2 regions of the Pectobacterium versatile genome follow, and region 2 is predicted to be linked to the other one. Evidence: predicted binding sites of a transcription regulator. Region 2 holds the regulator's gene; the other holds the start of a gene.

Region 1 (10,822 bases), 2.2 Mb from region 2:
AATGCATCAATTTCTTTGCCGGAACGCGTGCTATCCCAATTGGGACACACTGCAGCCACAGCAGGGAAATTGCCGATGCCCACCATGACGATGATGATCAAAAATGTGCGGATCCTGAGCCACATAGAACCTCCGGCCATCCATTAGCGAATGGCCGCAGTACATAGCAACGCAGAGGAAAATACGAGGCGAAAAAAGGAGAAATGCCAAACGCGCCGCAAGATGATTCATCGTTTGCAGCACCGATAAAAAAGACGGGAACGTGCTTCGCAATCTAAAAAAGAAACGTTGGAAAAACGTTTTCCCGATGGCATAACGAAAAAACAGTCAGCGGAGAATTTATCGCAGCGCGACTGATGACATATAGGCGTGTATAATGCGGGGAAATGCGCATTTTTCTGCTGCATATCACCATTCACCATCGTAACCGTTAATAAAACTTCATTATGGCTCAAGGCACGTTATATATCGTTTCTGCTCCCAGTGGAGCTGGGAAATCCAGCCTGATTCAGGCGTTATTAAAAACTCAGCCGCTTTACGACACTCAGGTATCGATTTCGCATACCACGCGAGCTAAACGACCGGGAGAAAACCACGGCGAACACTATTTCTTCGTCGAAGTCGATGAATTCAAGCGTATGATTCAGAACAGTGAATTTCTGGAACACGCTGAGGTCTTCGGTAATTACTACGGTACATCTCGGCCAGCAATTGAGCAGGTATTAGCGACTGGCGTTGATGTTTTTCTGGATATCGACTGGCAAGGTGCCAAGCAAATCCGCGCTCAAATGCCGCACGCGCGCAGTATTTTCATTCTGCCGCCGTCAAAAGAAGAGCTAGCTCGCCGCCTGCGTGGCCGTGGACAAGACAGCGATGAAGTCATTGCCCGTCGTATGTCTCAGGCTGTGGCTGAAATGACGCACTACGGCGAGTATGATTACCTGATTGTGAATGATGATTTTGATCTGGCACTGCTCGATCTAAAAACCATTATTCGCGCCGAACGTCTGCGTTTGAGCAGACAAAAGGTTCGGCATGATGCATTAATCACCAAACTATTGGCAGACTGACGCCTCTTTCAGTATGATGCCCAGTCATTTTATTTCCTGTGGAGTAGCACATTATGGCACGCGTAACTGTTCAAGACGCTGTAGAGAAAATTGGTAACCGTTTTGATCTGGTGTTGGTCGCTGCTCGTCGCGCCCGTCAACTCCAGACTGGCGGCAAAGATCCGCTGGTTCCTGAAGAAAACGATAAGTACACCGTGATCGCACTGCGTGAAATCGAAGAAGGTCTGATCAACAACCAGATTCTGGATGTTCGTGACCGTCAGGAACAGCAAGAGCAGGAAGCCGCAGAGATTCAGGCGGTTACCGCGATTGCTGAAGGCCGTCGTTAATCACACCACGAGTCGCCCTTGTACATTTTCGAAAGCCTTAATCTGCTGATTCAACGTTATCTGCCAGAAGATCAGATCAAACGTTTACAGCAGGCTTACTTAGTTGCACGTGATGCTCACGAGGGGCAGACTCGCTCCAGCGGTGAACCCTATATCACGCACCCAGTTGCCGTCGCCTGTATTTTGGCGGAGATGCGTCTCGATTACGAAACGCTGATGGCAGCACTGCTGCATGATGTCATAGAAGACACCCCCGCCACCTATCAGGACATGGAACAGCTTTTCGGTAAAAGCGTTGCTGAACTGGTAGAGGGCGTGTCCAAGCTGGACAAGCTGAAGTTCCGCGATAAGAAAGAAGCGCAGGCTGAAAACTTTCGCAAAATGATCATGGCAATGGTGCAGGATATTCGCGTCATCCTGATCAAGCTCGCAGACCGTACCCATAACATGCGCACACTGGGCTCATTGCGCCCGGACAAGCGACGCCGTATTGCACGCGAAACGCTGGAAATATACAGTCCGCTGGCACACCGGTTGGGTATCCATCACCTCAAAACCGAGCTGGAAGAGTTGGGTTTTGAGGCGCTGTATCCGAACCGTTATCGCGTCATTAAAGAGGTCGTCAAGGCCGCACGCGGTAACCGCAAGGAAATGATTCAGAAAATCCTGTCGGAAATCGAAGGACGTTTGACTGAAGCTGGGATTGCCTGCCGCGTCAGCGGTCGCGAAAAACACCTGTACTCCATCTACTGCAAAATGCACCTGAAAGAACAGCGTTTTCATTCCATCATGGATATTTACGCGTTTCGGGTCATCGTGAAAGAGCAGGACACCTGTTATCGCGTGCTAGGCCAGGTTCACAGCCTGTATAAACCCCGCCCAGGCCGAGTAAAAGACTATATTGCTATTCCCAAAGCCAACGGCTACCAGTCACTGCATACTTCTCTAATTGGCCCGCACGGCGTGCCAGTCGAAGTGCAGATTCGCACCGATGATATGGATCAAATGGCGGAAATGGGTGTCGCCGCGCACTGGGCCTATAAAGAAGGTGAAAGCAGCACCACCGCACAGGTACGCGCCCAACGCTGGATGCAAAGCCTGCTAGAACTCCAGCAAAGTGCCGGTAGCTCGTTTGAATTTATCGAAAGTGTTAAGTCCGATCTCTTCCCTGATGAGATGTACGTCTTTACGCCAGAAGGCCGTATTGTGGAACTCCCCGCAGGCGCGACGCCCGTCGACTTCGCCTACGCAGTACACACCGATATTGGCCACGCCTGCGTCGGCGCACGCGTCGACCGCCAGCCTTACCCGCTGTCACAGTCGCTCACCAGCGGTCAAACCGTTGAAATTATTACCGCACCCGGCGCCAGACCGAATGCCGCATGGCTTAACTTTGTGGTTAGCTCCAGAGCGCGCTCCAAAATTCGCCAGATGCTGAAAAACCTCAAGCGTGATGATTCCGTGAGTCTCGGCCGCCGCTTGCTGAACCATGCATTAGGCAATGGCCGCAAACTCTCCGACATCCCTGAAAAGTCGATTCAGCTTGAGCTTGAGCGCATGAAGCTCGCCACGCTGGACGATCTGATGGCGGAAATTGGTATGGGTAATGCCATGAGCGTCGTTGTAGCAAAAAATCTGCTGAACGAACAATCTGAACTGGGCACAACCGGGCTGCGCAAGTTGCCGATCAAGGGCGCAGATGGCGTCATGATCTCATTTGCCAAATGCTGCCGCCCCATCCCTGGCGACCCGATTATTGCCCACGTCAGCCCCGGTAAAGGGCTGGTTATTCACCATGAATCCTGCCGCAACATTCGCGGCTATCAGAAAGAACCTGAAAAATTCATGGCGGTAGAGTGGGATAAGGTGACAGAACAAGAGTTCATCGCCGAAATAAAAGTGGATATGTTCAACCATCAGGGCGCACTGGCGAATCTGACGGCCGCGATCAACGCTGCAAACTCCAATATTCAGAGCATCAACACGGAAGAGAGAGACGGCCGCGTATACAGCGTCTTCATCCGCCTCACTACCCTCGATCGCGTTCATCTAGCCAATATTATGCGTAAAATTCGCGTGATGCCGGATGTCATCAAAGTTAACCGTAACCGAAATTAACCGTCATGACTCCTCAACGTTATGCACGCATAAAAGAAATGCTCAACTGTCGTCAGCCCGATCTGACGATTTGCATGGAGCAGGTGCATAAGCCTCATAACGTTTCTGCAGTTATCCGTACGGCGGATGCCGTCGGTGTGCATGAAGTCCATGCGATTTGGCCCACTAGCCGGATGAAAACGCTGGTCTCCTCCGCAGCAGGTAGCAATAGCTGGGTGCAGGTTAAAACCCATCGCAACATAGGTGATGCGGTTGGTCACCTGAAGGCTGAAGGCATGCAGGTTCTGGCGACCAATTTGTCTGAACATGCGGTCGATTTTCGGGAAATTGATTACACCCGCCCGACCTGTATTCTGCTTGGACAAGAAAAAACCGGTATTACAGCCGAAGCGCTCAAACTGGCCGATCGAGATATCATCATTCCGATGACTGGCATGGTGCAGTCGCTGAATGTGTCTGTAGCCTCGGCGTTAATCCTGTATGAAGCCCAGCGCCAGCGCCAAATCGCCGGTATGTACCAGCGTGAAGACAGCCCGCTTGATGAAGAAGAGCAGCAGCGCCTGCTTTTTGAAGGGGGCTATCCAGTACTGGCACGCGTCGCAAAACGTAAAGGACTGCCTCGCCCTTATATTGACCATCAGGGTCAGATTGTAGCGGATACCCCGTGGTGGGCCGCGATGCAATCGTCGGAGTGCTGATGAAAGGCCGCCTGCTGAACACCCAACCGCTGAGTACACTTGCCGGCGTGGGTGCAAGTCAGGCAGCGAAGCTCGCACGACTTGGGCTGGAAACCGTGCAGGACCTCCTGCTGCACTTACCTCTGCGCTACGAAGACCGCACGCATCTTTATCCTATTGGCGACCTCCTCCCCGGTATGTATGCCACCGTGGAAGGTGAAATCCTACGCAATGACATCACCTTTGGCAGCCGTCGCATGTTGACCTGCCAAATCAGCGACGGCAGCGGCATGCTGACCATGCGCTTCTTCAATTTCAGCGCTGCGATGAAAAACAGCCTCGCACCGGGACAGCGCGTTACCGCTTATGGCGAAATCAAGCGTGGCAAAATCGGCGCGGAAATCATCCATCCTGAATATCGTGTTCAGGGGGATAGTACGCAGGTCGAGCTACAGGAATCACTCACGCCGGTTTACCCCTCCACAGAGGGCGTTCGTCAGGCGACGCTCCGCAAACTTACCGATCAGGCGCTGGCGTTGCTCGATGCAAACCCCATCGATGAGCTGCTGCCTGAATCTCTAAGCCGATCGCTCATTAGCCTGCCGGACGCACTACGCACGTTACATCGTCCTCCGCCGAATATGCAGCTCAGCGAGCTTGAGCACGGGAAACACCCAGCACAGCAGCGGCTGATTATGGAAGAACTGCTGGCGCATAATTTGAGCATGCTCGCGGTACGAGCGGGGGAGCAGCGGCATAAAGCTTCGCCGCTACAGGCGCAAGACGGTTTGAAGCAACGGCTGCTCGCTGCCCTGCCGTTCAAACCCACACAGGCGCAAGAACGTGTCGTAGCCGAAATTGAAACGGATATGGCGAAAGACTTCCCGATGATGCGTCTGGTGCAGGGCGATGTCGGTTCAGGGAAAACGCTGGTCGCCGCACTGGCAGCATTACGCGCCATTGCCAACGGCAAACAGGTTGCGTTGATGGCACCAACAGAGCTATTGGCCGAACAGCACGCCCATAATTTCCGTCAGTGGTTTGAACCGCTAGGGCTTGAAGTGGGCTGGCTGGCTGGCAAACAAAAAGGGAAAGCGCGTCAGGCGCAGCAGGATGCCATCGCCAACGGTCAGGTTTCCATGGTTGTCGGGACGCACGCTATTTTTCAGCAGCAGGTGAAATTCAACGGGCTGGCATTGGTCATCATTGACGAACAGCACCGCTTTGGCGTGCATCAACGCCTTGCGCTGTGGGAAAAAGGCGAAGAACAGGGATTTCATGCCCATCAATTGATTATGACCGCAACACCGATTCCCCGTACGCTGGCGATGACGGCCTATGCCGATCTGGATACATCCGTCATTGATGAACTGCCGCCGGGCAGAACGCCCGTCACCACGGTTGCCATACCGGATTCACGCCGCAGCGACATTATCGAACGCGTGAGTAATGCTTGCCAGCAGGAAGGGCGACAGGCCTATTGGGTGTGTACGCTGATCGAAGAATCCGACCTCCTGGAAGCACAGGCCGCAGAAGCCACCAGCGAAGAACTGAAGGCAGCCCTGCCGAATCTCAAGGTCGGATTGGTCCACGGTCGCATGAAAGCGCAGGAAAAGCAGGCAGTAATGCAGGCCTTCAAACAGGGCGAACTGCAACTGCTGGTGGCGACCACCGTCATCGAGGTGGGTGTGGATGTACCCAATGCCAGCCTGATGATTATTGAGAACCCGGAGCGTCTGGGTCTGGCGCAGCTGCATCAGTTGCGCGGGCGCGTGGGACGCGGCGCAGTGGCGTCTCACTGCGTGCTGCTCTATAAAACGCCGATGAGCAAGACCGCACAAAAGCGGCTTCAGGTTCTACGCGACAGCAACGATGGCTTTGTCATCGCTCAGCGCGATCTGGAAATTCGCGGGCCGGGTGAATTATTAGGCACGCGCCAGACAGGCAATGCCGAGTTTAAAGTCGCTGACCTCCTGCGCGATCAGGAGCTCATTCCACAGGTACAGCGCGTTGCGCGCCATCTTCATGAGCACTATCCCGAGCATGCCATTGCGCTAATCGAGCGCTGGCTACCAGAGCGCGCACGCTACACTAACGCCTAACCACAGCAGCGCATTCTGTATTTTTCTTAAAAGTATCACCTTAAATAATAAGGTCTTGCTTGCCAGACAAAATTCATATCAAAAAGATGAGTTAGCAAACGTTTGCTTTCAGCAAAGAGATCATTAAAATGCGCTCTTTGTCGTTTCAGGAACGCCAACTTACATCATGACTACCACCACGGAAACGTCCCAAACAGAAGCCGCTGCCGCACCTCAGCGCAGTGAACTCATCTATCATCTTGAAGACAGACCGCCGCTGCCGCAAACGCTGTTCGCTGCCAGCCAGCACTTGCTTGCCATGTTTGTTGCGGTGATTACCCCCGCGCTACTGATCTGTCAGGCATTAGGTCTACCCGCTGAGGATACGCAGCGCATCATCAGCATGTCGCTTTTCGCTTCCGGTTTGGCTTCTATTCTCCAAATTAAAACCTGGGGCCCTGTCGGTTCTGGTCTGTTGTCGATTCAGGGCACCAGCTTTAACTTCGTGACGCCGCTGATTATGGGTGGACTCGCGCTGAAAAACGGCGGCGCTGATGTTCCTACGATGATGGCAGCCCTGTTCGGTACGCTGATGGTCGCTTCCTTCACCGAAATCATTCTTTCACGCTTCCTGCATTTAACCCGCCGCATTATTACCCCGCTGGTTTCCGGCATTGTGGTGATGATCATTGGTCTGTCGCTGATTCAGGTCGGCCTGACCTCCATCGGCGGCGGCTATGCCGCAATGGGTAATAACACCTTCGGCGCGCCCAAGAACTTACTATTAGCGGGGGCGGTACTGCTGGTTATTATTCTGCTTAACCGCCAACGTAACCCTTACCTGCGCGTCGCCTCACTGGTGATTGCCATGGCGGTGGGTTACCTGGGTGCTTGGTTGATGGGAATGCTGCCGGAAAGCGCCCCTGCTCAAAATGACACGATTATTATGGTGCCTACGCCTCTGCATTACGGTCTAGGCTTTGACTGGAACCTGTTGATTCCGCTGATGCTGGTCTTCATGGTGACATCGTTAGAAACCATCGGTGACATCACCGCGACCTCCGACGTTTCAGAGCAGCCGGTCAGAGGCCCGCTGTACATGAAACGCTTAAAAGGCGGCGTGCTGGCAAACGGCTTGAACTCTTGCCTTTCTGCCGTATTCAATACCTTCCCTAACTCTTGCTTCGGCCAGAATAACGGCGTCATCCAGCTTACCGGTGTTGCCAGCCGCTATGTGGGCTTCGTGGTTTCACTGATGCTGATCGCGCTGGGGCTGTTCCCTGCCGTTAGCGGATTTGTGCAGCATATTCCAGAGCCCGTTCTGGGCGGTGCCACTATCGTGATGTTTGGTACGATCGCCGCTTCTGGTGTGCGCATTGTCTCTCGTGAGCCTCTGAATCGTCGTGCGATCATGATTATTGCGCTGTCGCTGGCTGTTGGTCTTGGCGTATCGCAGCAGCCGCTGATTCTGCAATTCGCACCGGATTGGATTAAAACATTACTGTCTTCCGGTATCGCCGCTGGCGGGATTACAGCAATCGTGCTGAATATCGTCTTCCCACACGAAGAAAAATAGCGCCAGCCCGCAATAATTTCAGTTCAGTTCATGTAAAAGCGAGCGGTGATGCAACACTGCTCGCTTTTTACTGTCTGTAACAGCATTACCTATTGAGCCTTCAGGGAAATTACGGCATAAGAACAGTTCTCCCTGACGATTGGCATGGACTGACACGATGAAATTTATCGGGAAATTATTGCTGACCCTACTGCTGCTGGCCTTTTTAGCGCTAGTAGTCGTATACGTATTATTGCAAACCAGTTGGGCTGCAGGCTGGGTAAGTAATTGGGTAAACCAGAATACCGACTACCAGTTGTCACTGGGCAAAATTAATCATGACTGGTCAACAGCCGATCATATCCAACTCACCGATGTCAGTTTTGGCCAGAAAAATCAGCCGCCGACACTCACTGCAAAGCAGATTTCAGCCGGGTTTAGCGCCCGCCAGATTACCGAGCCGCGCCATTTCGCTAGCCTGGAGCTGGAAGGCGGCACGCTAAACCTTTCCTCACAGGCCGCCACACTCCCTATCGAAGCCGATGTGCTACAGCTGCGTACCATGGCGCTGCAGGCAAAGGACGGCGATTGGCGTCTGAATGGTCAACAGATTAACGGCGGAATAATGCCGTGGCAGCCAGAGGCTGGCTATCTTCTGGGTAAGCAGGGACAGTTCCAGCTCAGCGCCCGCTCACTCGAACTCAACGATATTCCCGCCAGTCAGGTCTTGGTTCAGGGCGAAATCAACCACAACCAGCTGATTCTGAGCAATTTCGGCGCGGATGTCGCTCAAGGGCAACTAACAGGCAGCGCCAGCCGCGCAGAAGATGGCAGCTGGCAGATCGGTAGCCTGCGACTCAGCAATGTCCGTTTGCAAACGCAGAGAACCCCGGAGGCCTTCTGGCAACCCGTTACCGAACTACCTTCTGTTACGGTTGACCGCTTTGATCTGATTGATGCCCGTATCGAAGGGCCGGGTTGGGCGTTTATTGACCTTGATGTTGCCCTACAAAATGTCACGTTTAAGCAGAATGACTGGCAGAGCGAAGGGGGAACGCTGTCATTCAATGCGACTGACATTGTGAACGGCAACATGCACCTTATCGACCCTATCGTAAATCTGGATTTGTCACCGGCGGGCGTTAACATCAAGCAGTTTTCTACGCGCTGGGAAGGCGGCTTGCTGCGAACCAACGGCAGTTGGCAGCGTAGTAACCACCGTTTACAGCTGAATGAATTTGTTGTCGCAGGGATGGAGTACACGCTCCCTGGCGATTGGCGTCAACGCTGGCAAGCGCCCCTGCCATCATGGCTGGCAGAAGTGAATGTGCGAAAATTCACGGCGAACCGCAATCTGCTGATCGATATCAACCCGGATTTCCCTTTTCAGCTAACCGCATTGGATGGCTACGGCAGCGATTTGCTGCTGGCTCGCAACCACCAGTGGGGAATGTGGACAGGATCGTTGAATCTTAATGCCAGCGACGCGACGTTTAATAAAGTCGATGTGCGCCGTCCTTCAATGGCACTGGTAGCCGACGATAATCAGATCGCCATTAACGAACTTAGCGCATTTACGCAAAATGGCATGCTGGATGCCAAGGCAACGATCCACCAGCAACCGGCACGCAATTTCTCCCTGTCGCTGACAGGACGCGCCGTACCGCTGGATGTTCTGACGCGTTGGGGATGGCCAGAACCGGCAACCGCACCAACAGGCAACACGAATCTGCAATTGCAGTTAAATGGGCGACTTGCCGCTGATACACCGCTTAAGCCGACGCTAAGCGGTACGCTGCAAGGTGTGGATAGCAACGACCACCCAATCAGACAGCAAATGCATCAGGGAACCGTGACAGAAACGCCGTAATTATTACGTTTTCAAAACACAGGGCCAGACCGCTGACAAACCAATTTACCGGATGGAAACGGGAGTAACGGAATAGAAGAGTAAAGCGTTTGCGCCATGGATGGCGCAATCCGAGCTTACATGGACGTACTCGCAGCGTCTTTACGATCTATCCGTTACTCCCGCTCGATGGACTTTGTCAGCAACATCACCCAGTGAGAATCACGGGTATTATTATGGCGAAGTGCTGCTGACTAACTTGTAACGTGATGTATTGATGGGAAGAACGTTATCATGCTTGACTAGCTTCGGGCTAATCCACTACTGACCCGCCCTCTTCCAGCGGTGCATCCGGTTGAGCAGGCAGCACGATATAAACCCCTTCGAACAACGCCCCTTTATTGTCATCACCGAAGAGTTCAACATTAAGCTGCACGCGTGCCTTACGCCCACGCGCGAGACGATCCAGATCGCCACTCAGCGACCCTAAATCAGCAATAGCGTTCGGTCGGCCACTTACTGGCGCACTGTAACGAATGTGCGCATCCGCCAGAATGATCGTTCCACCGAGGTGTCGTTCACGCAGCAACAGCCAGATTAATCCCCACCCGGTGAGCGTAGCGAGAGAAAACATGCTGCCGGCAAAAAGCGTGTGATGTGGATTCTGGTTGCCTGTTTCAGGCATAGTGGTAATAAATTGCTTTCCGGTGTACTGGCTTATCCGCACACCCATTTTTTCACTCAGGGGAATGTGCTCATACCACGCCTGCTGCAACTGTCCGCACCAGTCAGGGCGATGCAAAATGTCATCCAGTGTCGCCACCGGTTTAATCATCAAGAAGTGCCGCACGGGTGTGGTTTGTGGCGCGGTGATCTCTCCCTGATTAACAAAGCCCAGCTTGGAGAAGAAATCCATTGCGTCTTCTCGGGCGCTACAGACCACGCGCTTGACGCTTTCCTGACGCGCGACTGACTCCAGAGTAATCGCAAGCAGCGTACCTAACCCTTTCCCTCGGACGTCGGGGTGAACAGCTAAAAAACGGATTGCCGCTTCATTATCCGCATTGATAGAAAGACGCCCAATCGCAACCAGCCTTCCCTGTTCATCCACCACAGTTTGGTGATGTGCCAGAGCATCATAGG
Region 2 (10,822 bases):
CAGCAAAGTCACCGTGGATGTGCAAGGGCAATTCCATTTTCACACTAATCATTCTCAGGCGGGGAACTACATCGAGCTGTATGCGCCGATGGATACGCTGGTGGTGCTGACTGCCTTGCAACACCCGATGGATCCCAACCCGACGTATGCGCCGCGGCCGATTGCGCTCACCTGGAGTCGGGCGGAAGGCGAGGATGTTGCCGCACACTGCCGTGCGTTCCGTGAGGAAAATGCACGCGCGTTTCACAATACCGAACGCTTTTGCCTGTAAGGAGGCCGGATATGACGTTAATTGCCAGCAATAAAACGGCCGAGGACGCGGTATTCCGCCATGTGATTCCTGCCGGAGAACCCTATCTGTTTGAGGTCAAGAAGGGACAGACGCTACGGCTGCTGGATCTGGAAGGCAATCAGGCGGTGGATACGCTGTTTTATCGCGTCGATGATCCGCGTGAACGCTACGATCCACAGCGTACGCTGCGCCGCCAGAATAGCGTCTACCTGACGACGGGCAGCGTGCTGTACTCCAATCTTGGCAATCCGCTGCTGACGATTGTCGCCGACACCTGCGGTCGCCATGACACGCTGGGCGGAGCCTGTGCACAGGAAAGCAACACCGTGCGCTATGCGCTCGACCGGCGCTACATGCATAGCTGCCGCGACAACTTTCTCTGCGCCTGCCTGCACGATAGTCGCCTGAACAAAAAGGACATCGGCGCGAACATCAACTTCTTCATGAACGTGCCGGTGACGGCAGAAGGTGGGCTGACCTTTGAGGACGGTATTTCCGCGCCGGGGAAATACGTGGAGCTGCGCGCCGAAGCGGATGTCATTGTGCTGATTTCCAACTGTCCGCAGCTGAATAACCCGTGCAACGGCTGGAACCCGACGCCCGCGGAGGTGCTGATATGGAATTGATGCCAGATCGAGGCGATGAAAAACGTACGCGCTGGCAGCGGGTGAAAGCGTGGCTGGTGAGCGCGCTGGAGGCAAGGGCAAATCGCTATTTTATGCCGCCGTCGAGCCGCTCTCCGTCTGATAAAACCCCGTGATTCTAGCGTGGTAGCAGGTCTCTGCACCCTATGACATTTACCGCGATGGACGACCATCATGCGGATCGCATTTTGGCGGGACGGCCCGCCCTTGCATGGGTCTAGCGTATGTTCGACAAACTTCTGATTGCCAACCGTGGCGCGATTGCGTGCCGTATTCTGCGTTCGTTGCGAGAGATGAACGTCCGTGGCGTCGCGGTTTATTCTGATGCCGATATCAGTAGCCTGCATATTCAGGACGCCGATGAAGCCCTTAGTCTGGGAGAGGGCGCGGCGGCTCATACCTATCTGGATGTAGAAAAAATTCTCTCTGCGGCGCAGCGCAGCGGCGCACAAGCGATTCATCCCGGCTATGGTTTTCTGTCCGAGAATGCGGCGTTTGCCGAAGCCTGCGAAGCGGCACAGATTGCCTTTGTCGGGCCGACGCCGCAGCAGCTACGGGTATTCGGCTTAAAACATACGGCGCGCGCGTTGGCGAAGCAGCACAACGTGCCGCTGCTGGAAGGCACCGAGTTGCTGGAAAATATTGATGCAGCCCTTCGGGCGGCGGAAGCGATCGGCTATCCGGTCATGCTTAAAAGCACGGCGGGTGGCGGTGGAATCGGGATGCGCGTCTGCTATAGCACCACAGAACTGTCTGACGCGTTTGAAACGGTAAAGCGTTTGGGACAGAACAATTTCAGCGACGCAGGCGTTTTCATCGAAAAGTATATCGAACGCGCCCGGCATCTGGAGGTACAGATTTTTGGCGATGGGCAGGGCGACGTGTTGGCGCTGGGGGTTCGGGACTGCTCGGTACAGCGCCGTAACCAGAAAGTGATTGAAGAAACGCCCGCGCCCAATCTGCCAGATGACGTTGCCGAGGCACTTTGTTCTGCCGCAATCAGTCTGGCACAGGCGGTGAATTACCGCAGTGCCGGAACGGTGGAATTCGTGTATGACAGCGCGACGGACCGTTTTTACTTTCTTGAAGTCAATACACGCCTACAGGTCGAGCACGGCGTAACGGAACAGGTCTGGGGCGTGGATCTGGTGCGCTGGATGATCGAACTGGCGGCAGGCGATCTGCCACCGCTGCATGAGCTGGCAGCCGGACTGAACCCTCAGGGTCATGCGATTCAGGCGCGTCTGTATGCTGAAGATCCGGGTAAACAGTTCCAGCCGTCACCGGGATTACTGACGGAAGTTGCATTTCCCGCGTCAGAGGGACAGAGCCTGCGCATCGATACGTGGGTGACGGCCGGATGCGAGATCCCACCGTTTTTCGACCCGATGCTGGCTAAGATCATCGCCTGCGCGCCAACCCGCGAACAGGCGATAGTCGGATTGGATCGGGCGCTGGCGGACACGCGACTCTACGGTGTTGAACACAACCGTGACTATTTGCGTCAGATTTTGGCGGCAGAGCCGTTTGCCAGCGGCCAGCCGTGGACGCGCTGTCTAGATACGTTGGTCTACAACGCGACAACCTGCGAAGTGGTGAGTGCTGGCACGCAGACCACCGTACAAGATTATCCCGGCCGTCTCGGCTACTGGGCGGTCGGCGTGCCGCCGTCGGGGCCGATGGACGATCGCGCGCTGCGTTTAGGCAACCGTCTGGTGGGGAATCCGGCGGGAATGGCCGCGTTGGAGATCACGATGAACGGGCCGACACTGCGTTTTAATACGGACGCCGTGGCGGCGGTTACCGGTGCGGCTATGGCTATCGAACTGGACGGTCAATCTGTACCGATGGATAGCGTATTTGCGATACTGGCAGGTACCACGCTGCGGTTAGGTGCGGCGAATACGCAGGGGGTACGTAGTTATCTTTGCCTGCGTGGCGGGTTCGATGTGCCGGATTATCTCGGCAGTAAAAGCACCTTCACGCTGGGGCAGTTTGGCGGCCATGCGGGCAGAGCGCTGCGGGCGGGGGATGTCTTGCACCTTGCGCCGCTGGCTGACCGACGTATTGGAGACAGCCTGCCGGACGCGTTGCGCACCACGTTGTCTACGGTGCGTGAACTGCGTGTGATTTACGGCCCGCATGCGGCACCGGATTATTTCACACCTGCCTATATGGAAACGTTCCTCACCACCGAGTGGGAAGTGCATTTTAACTCCAGCCGCACGGGCGTGCGCCTGATTGGGCCAAAACCGGAGTGGGTTCGTGATAGCGGTGGAGAAGCCGGACTGCACCCTTCGAATATTCACGACAACCCGTATGCCATCGGTGCGGTGGATTTCACCGGTGATATGCCAGTTATTCTGGGGCCAGATGGCCCGAGTCTCGGTGGATTCGTCTGTCCGGTGACGATAATCGAAGCTGACCTGTGGGTGCTGGGGCAGCTTACTGCGGGCGACCGTGTTCGCTTTATTCCTGTCGATCTCCGGACGGCGCGCGCACTGGCGCAGGCTCGTCATGCGGAGGTGGAGCAGCTTGCCCCGATCGCTGTCGACTGGTCGCCTGCCGCTCTGATTTCTCCGGTGGTGTTGGATAGCGGTGAGGCGGATAAAAGGCTGGTTGCGCGGCTGTCCGGTGATACCCATTTGCTGCTGGAGGTGGGCGCGGCGGAGCTGGATGTCGCGCTACGTTTCCGCGTCCATGCGCTGATGCTGGCGCTGGAGCTGGAGCAACAGACGCTCGATGGCATTATTGATGTGACGCCGGGCATTCGTTCGTTGCAGGTGCACTATCGCCCTGAAGTGCTTTCGTTACAGCATTTGTTGGATGTGCTCTCCAGGCTATGGCAGGATGTTTGCACCCAGCAGAATCTGACGGTGCCCTCACGAGTGGTTTATCTGCCGCTGTCCTGGGACGATCCCGCTTGCCAACTAGCGATTCAAAAGTACATGACCACGGTACGCAGCGATGCGCCCTGGTGCCCGAGCAACCTTGAGTTTATCCGCCGTATTAACGAACTGGATAATCTCGATGAAGTTTACCGTACCGTCTTTGACGCCAGCTATCTGGTGATGGGGTTGGGCGACGTTTACCTCGGCGCACCGGTGGCAACGCCGCTGGATCCGCGCCACCGTTTAGTCACCACCAAATATAATCCGGCGCGTACCTGGACGGCGGAAAACTCAGTGGGCATCGGCGGCGCGTACCTGTGCGTTTACGGCATGGAAGGGCCGGGCGGCTACCAGTTTGTCGGACGCACGTTGCAAATGTGGGATCGCTATCGCGGTGTTGGCGCATTTGACGGCAAACCGTGGCTGCTGCGCTTCTTTGACCAAATTCGCTTCTATCCGGTATCGGCCGACGAATTGTTATCCATTCGACGGGATTTCCCGTTAGGGCGCTACCCGCTACGGATCGAACAGAGCGAATTGGCGTTAAACGCCTATCAGGATTTCCTGTCGCGGGAAGCGGAAGAAATTGAAGCATTCCGCGTGCGTCAGCGGGCTGCGTTTGAGGCAGAGCGTGAGCGCTGGCGTATTGCGGGCCAATCGGTAACGGATAGCGTGGATGTGGTGATTGAAGAGGCGAGTGAAGCACCGATCCTGCCGGGACAGGTCGGCGTTGAAAGCCCGATTTCCGGCAATCTCTGGCAGGTGACGACGGAAGTCGGTAAAACGGTAGCCGAGGGAGAAACGTTGATGATTCTCGAATCGATGAAAATGGAAATCCCGATTGTGTCGCCACAGCGCGGCACGGTGCGGGAGATCCGCTGCCAGCCCGGCGCATCTGTGCGCGCAGGGCAGTGCGTGGTGGTGATCGAGTCGCAGACGGAATAACAGTGCCCTGTTGTATAGACTCAACAATGAGGTGATTGGCGAATCAACGATTCTGAAAATGCAGGCTGGAGGAATAAATAGCCTCTGGCCTGTTAATACAGACGCGGCGCTAATTGGCTGATATAGGATGCTAGCTACCCTGATAATGGCAGTACTAATCGGGTATAAAGGACAACAAAGAAGAATGAATTCGAAGGGTAAAACAAGGAATGGTGCGTTCAATTGGACTCGAACCAACGACCCCCACCATGTCAAGGTGGTGCTCTAACCAACTGAGCTATGAACGCATTGAGATACCGTGCTGCCTGTCTGACAGCGAGGCGAATAGTAGCGAGCAAGGGGAAAACTGGCAAGAGGAAAAATGCAATTTTGTGCTCTTGCCAGTTTGATTGCTGGGGTTGTATCCATTTCGTCGTTTTTTTCGACGTTACCCGTAATTCTTCAAGCTGCTTGTGCGTTGGCTGCCCTTACTCACCCCAGTCACTTACTTGAGTAAGCTCCTGGGGATTCGTTCGGTTGCCGCGTTACAAGGCTCATAAATGGGCCTTGCCCTAAAGGGCCAACGCTTTGCGTTGTTCAAAACGCTAACGTTTTGTCACGCAACTCGAATTATTTAGGGTATAAAACTGGATGAAACGTTATCTAGCGGGCGGCCCGCGCTAAAATTCGTGCGGCGGGTTGACGTTGAAGGAAACGAATCCGCGTCACCATCATCACCGCCGCCGCCGTCAGGCCAATGATGAAACCACACCAGAAGCCCGCAGGCCCCATGCGCGGCACGATGGTATCCGTCAACGCTAGCAGGTAACCGCTCGGTAATCCCAATACCCAATACGCGACAAAAGTAATATAGAAAATTGAACGGGTATCTTTATAGCCACGCAATACGCCGGTGCCGATGACCTGAACGGCATCAGAAATTTGATAAACGGCAGCCAACAGCATGAGCTGAGAAGCCATCGCTACAACCAGCGGATCCTGATTGTAGAGCAGGGCAATGGGTTCACGCAGCAGCGTGGTGAAGATTGCCGTGCAGCAGGCTAACGCTATGCCGGCCATGATGCCAGTGTGCGCGGCAATGCGGGCGTTCTCAACCGAACCTTCCCCTAATCGATGTCCGACGCGAATGGTGGTAGCGACGCCCACAGAGAGCGGAAGGACGAACATCAGCGAACTGAAGTTCAGGGCAATTTGGTGACCTGCGACATCGACAACACCCAGCGGTAGCACCAATAGGGCAACCACGGCAAACAGCGTGACTTCAAAAAGCAGGGCTAGCGCGATGGGTAAACCGAGGCCAAACAGGCGCTTCAGCACGGTAAAATCCGGCCGGAATGCGGGACGGTGCAAGCGGATATCGCGTAGCCAGGAGGCACGTCGGGTATAGCGCATCATCAGCAGCATCATGATCCAGTAAACCGACGCGGTGGCGACGCCGCAACCTACGCCGCCCAGTTCGGGCATACCAAATTTACCGTGGATGAATATGTAGTTAATCGGGATGTTGATTAACAGCCCGATGAATCCAATCATCATGCCGGGGTAGGTTTTGGACAGCCCTTCACACTGGCAGCGCAAAACCTGATAGAACAGATAGCCGGGCACGCCCCACAGCAACGCGTGCAGATAGCCGATGGCTTTCGCAGCCAGTTCAGGCGAACCGTCGCTCATCAGGTTAATCGCGTATTCCCCCTGATACAGCACCAGCATCGTCAGCACCGAAATGATGGCAGCGAGGAAAAAGGACTGTCGCACCTGATGAGAAATACGATCGCGACGGCCGGAACCGTTGAGCTGTGCGACAACGGGCGTTAACGCCAGTAGCAGGCCATGACCAAAAAGAATAGCGGGGAGCCAGATTGAGGTTCCCACCGCGACAGCGGCCATATCGGTGGCGCTATAAGCACCGGCCATGATGGTGTCAACCACACCCATCGACGTTTGGGACACTTGCGCAATAATGACAGGAACAGCAAGCGCCGATAATTTACGCGCTTCTGTCAGATACTGTTGCACGGATACCTTCCTTGAATGACTAACGTAATAGCAGGATAAATGACTCAGATATGAAAAACAGATCGGGGTAAAGCGAGCATTATTGTAACGACTTAACGAAAGTAAACCAGCATGGAAGAGAATATATTCTTTTTGTTACGCTACGGTTTCGATAGCTATGCGGTATACGGCATTCCGGTTTGGTTTTCCGCGAAATATCGGGCACACTGCACAGAGTCATTTCTTTGTTTTTAAGAGGCAAACCGCATGTTTACCGGTATTGTTCAGGGCACCGCGCCGGTGGTGTCGATTGAAGAAAAATCCAACTTTCGCACGCACATTGTCCAACTCCCACCCGAGCTGCTTCCTGGGCTCGTGCCCGGTGCATCGGTGGCGCACAATGGCTGCTGCCTGACGGTAACCGCCATTGACGGCGATCGTGTCAGTTTTGATCTCATGAAGGAAACGCTGCGATTAACGAATCTGGGCGATATTCATGAAGGCGATGTCGTCAATATTGAGCGAGCCGCGAAATTCGGTGATGAGATCGGTGGACATGTTATGTCGGGGCACATCATGTGTACGGCGGAAGTGGTCAAGATTCAGGTTTCAGAAAATAACCATCAGATTTGGTTCCGTCTGGCAGACGAAGCGCTGATGAAATACGTGCTGCATAAAGGCTTTGTTGGGATTGATGGCATCAGCCTAACGGTGGGGGAAGTCACTCGCGGGCGCTTCTGCGTGCATTTAATTCCAGAAACGCTGAACCGCACCACGCTGGGCCAGAAACGTCTGGGGAATCGCATCAATATCGAAATCGATCCGCAGACACAGGCCGTGGTGGATACCGTCGAGCGAGTGTTAGCCAGCAAGCAGGCGAGCGAACTCGGCAAGGAAGAGTAATTCCTACGTTGCAGATTCTAGTAAATCGGACGGCGTTTCTACCGTCCGGCTTTCTCTTTTCTGTCAGCGCGCAACGCGCAATCCACCGTCGATCCCATCCGTGCTGAACACGACCTGCCAGAGCTGAAGTTTTCTTGCTCTGAAGGCCCCTGCACAAAAGTTAAGATAGTAGCTGAACATCCGGCGGAAGCGGGCCGTATAGCGTGTGGAAAGCGGTGGCGAGTTCTGCTGAAAGCGAGCGTGCCAGGCCATTAATGTACGATCGTAATCAGACCCGAAATTATGCCAGTCTTCCATCACCAGGTAAGGCTCACTCGCCTGCGCAATATGCTGTATGGAAGGAATGCAGCCATTGGGGAAGATGTATTTATGAATCCAGGGATCGATATGCGGGTTGGTCTTATTAGCCCCGATGGTATGTAGCAGAAACAGTCCATCGGGTTTTAGATTACGCCGTACGACGCGGAAATAATTGTCATAGTTGCGCGGCCCGACATGTTCAAACATGCCAACTGACACCACGCGATCAAATTGCCGATCGAGATCGCGGTAATCCTGTAATTCAATGGTGACGTTCAGATCCTGACAGCGCTGCTGTGCCAGCATTTGCTGCTCTCTGGAAATAGTGACGCCGTAAACTGAAACGCCGTAGTGGCGTGCCGCGAACTCGGCAAGTCCGCCCCAACCACAGCCGATATCCAGCAGCGTCATTCCTGATTTGAGCTGGAGCTTTTCGCAGATCATGGTGAGTTTATCTTCCTGCGCCTGTTCCAGCGTCTGTGCCTGTTTCCAATAAGCGCAGGAGTATTGCATGTAAGGATCTAGCATCAGGGTAAAGAGATCATTACCTAAATCGTAATGCGCTTTACCGACAACCTGAGCGCGTCGGCGGGATTGCAAATTCGTGATGCGGGAGAGGGCGACACGCGTCAGGTCGTGCAGGCGGCGGGGCAGTTGAGTATCCAGCCCTGCGCGCAGAACGCGATGGGAAAACATATCCAGCCGTTCACAGTCCCACCATTCGTCCATGTAGCTTTCTCCCAGCCCTAGGGATCCCTCACGCAGGATACGCTTAAAGAAGTTGGGGTTGATCACGCGGATGTCAAAAGGGCGAGTGCCGTTGATGGTGATATCCGCGGTGGCTAACATGTCCTGTACGATGTGGAACCAGGGTGCGGTCTCATCATCCCATTCTTCTGTATAAGGCAAACCCATCATGTCTCCTTAACTTTTCACATGTAAAAGTATCGTAAAACACACCTGGACAACACTTATCACAGCCGAGGTATCGGCTGTCACCAGAGAAAATGAAACACGGTATTATACCCGTCATACTTCAAGCCGCATGTACGTTGGCTACGTTCACTCACCCGAATCACTTACTTGAGTAAGCTCATCGGGATTCCCTCGCTTGCCGCCTTCATGCAACTCGAATTATTTAGGGTATAGAATTATAACGGCTTCAGCCAGCCTACAAGAGAATTGGCTGAAGCAGAGAGAGGAAGCAGGCAGGAATAAGAAAATCGTCTGTACAGAATAGCGGCGGCTAGCGGCGATAGTCGAGGTAGGGGCCGTCTGCCACCGAGCGACGTTCAATCAGCGTCGGGTGTACTTCAATGACGTGCGCATCTTCTCGTTTACTGGTAATGCGATCCAGAAGCATAGAGAACGCGGACTGGCCCAGACGCTCCTTTGGCTGGTGGATGGTGGTCAGCGCAGGCGTAAAGAAGCGTGCGTGGCGCACGTTGTCATAACCGATCACCGAAATGTCCTGCGGTACGCGCAGACCCAGTTCATCAGCCGCACAGATAGCCCCCATCGCCATAATATCGCCACCGCAGAATACGGCTGTAGGTCGCTGTTTCTGTGCGAGAATTTGATGCATGGCTTTGTAGCCGGATTCCGGTTCGAAATCGCCCCGAACCACCCATTCGTCGCGTACGGTGATGTCGGCTTCCTTCAGCGCTTTCAAAAAACCGAGGTAGCGTCCGCTGCCGGTGTTGCGTTCTTGAGTACCGGGGATGGCGCCGATATCGCGATGGCCGCGTTCAATCAGGTAGCGACCTGCCATATAACCACCTTCAAAGGCGTTATCGATAATCGTATCGGTAAAATCGCTGTGCATCTGTCCCCAGTCCATCACGACCATCGGAATGCTGCGATAATCTTCCAGCATGCCTAATAACTCGGGTGGGTATTCGGCGCACATCACCAACAGGCCGTCGACGCGTTTTTGCGCCAGCATGGAAAGATAGGCGCGTTGCTTGCCGATGTCGTTATGCGAATTACATAGCACCAGCGTGTAGCCTTTGGCATAGCAGCTGTTTTCAACGGCTTCAATGATCTCGGCGAAATAGGGGGCTTCGCTGGAAGTAGCCAGCAAGCCGATAGATTTAGTGTGATTAACTTTGAGGCTGCGGGCGACGGCGCTGGGTGAATAGTGCAATTCTTTGATTGCTGCCCTGACGGCTGCCTTAGTCTCTTCGGCGACGAAACGTGTTTTATTGATCACGTGCGATACGGTTGTGGTGGAAACGCCAGCACGTTTTGCCACATCTTTAATCGTTGCCATCTAAAAATGACTCCTGAACTTACCTGTTACAGACGTAAGTATATTGTTAATCGTTTGCCTACGTTTAATGTTCTTCTTCTAAGCTAAAAAACAGGATTTCAGAAGGAGAATGCCGAATGTTATACCGAAGGGATCTGGGTTGACGTTTTTCGACTGATACGCAGCGCTTTCATAAACAGCGGATTGTGTCCGATTTATCATGAAAGTGAAAGGGCTAATTTATACTATTAGTGATGCATTCGTCCGAGATTTTTCGCTAGAATTATGAAAGAATCGTAATAACCCTATTATTTGTAGCTTTAACTACCTAAACGCGGATTTGGCTGTGAAGGGGGGGGCTTTTTAGACGAAGCTTTCAGATAAAATTTGTTCGCTAATTAAGGAGTATTTTATGGATACAGATCTGAAGATGTCTTTGCTGACAACCATTGGTTCGTTGGCTGTGATCATCGTGTTTAGTTTTACAGCGGTGCTGAACTAACCGAACGATGATTTTGTGCGGGTTAGGTATTCAGACACGTTGATGTTACATAAAACGTGTCTGAATCGTTTCTGTTCGACGTATGTAATCTATTATCAC

What was found. Region 2 encodes PurR, which represses purine synthesis genes. Its sites were predicted from a motif close to CANGCAAACGTTTGCNTG; they were not measured.
Region 1: the regulator PurR is predicted to act here: its motif matches at 6,388-6,405, upstream of EIP93_RS00200 (nucleobase:cation symporter-2 family protein).

What each region holds. Positions count from the first base shown of each region.
Region 1 covers NZ_CP034276.1:40,556-51,377, reverse strand. The annotation lists gene ligB (NAD-dependent DNA ligase LigB) at 1-125, opposite strand, end outside; gene gmk (guanylate kinase) at 447-1,070, shown strand; gene rpoZ (DNA-directed RNA polymerase subunit omega) at 1,124-1,399, shown strand; gene spoT (bifunctional GTP diphosphokinase/guanosine-3',5'-bis pyrophosphate 3'-pyrophosphohydrolase) at 1,418-3,517, shown strand; gene trmH (tRNA (guanosine(18)-2'-O)-methyltransferase TrmH) at 3,523-4,215, shown strand; gene recG (ATP-dependent DNA helicase RecG) at 4,215-6,296, shown strand; gene EIP93_RS00200 (nucleobase:cation symporter-2 family protein) at 6,463-7,851, shown strand; gene EIP93_RS00195 (AsmA family protein) at 8,009-9,700, shown strand; gene fabY (fatty acid biosynthesis protein FabY) at 9,993-10,822, opposite strand, start outside.
Region 2 covers NZ_CP034276.1:2,881,012-2,891,833, reverse strand. The annotation lists gene EIP93_RS13030 (urea amidolyase associated protein UAAP1) at 1-271, shown strand, start outside; gene EIP93_RS13025 (urea amidolyase associated protein UAAP2) at 283-918, shown strand; gene EIP93_RS22765 (hypothetical protein) at 909-1,052, shown strand; gene uca (urea carboxylase) at 1,161-4,772, shown strand; tRNA gene EIP93_RS13015 (tRNA-Val) at 4,983-5,059, opposite strand; gene EIP93_RS13010 (MATE family efflux transporter) at 5,415-6,788, opposite strand; gene EIP93_RS13005 (riboflavin synthase) at 7,035-7,670, shown strand; gene cfa (cyclopropane fatty acyl phospholipid synthase) at 7,734-8,885, opposite strand; gene purR (HTH-type transcriptional repressor PurR) at 9,217-10,242, opposite strand; gene cydH (cytochrome bd-I oxidase subunit CydH) at 10,634-10,723, shown strand.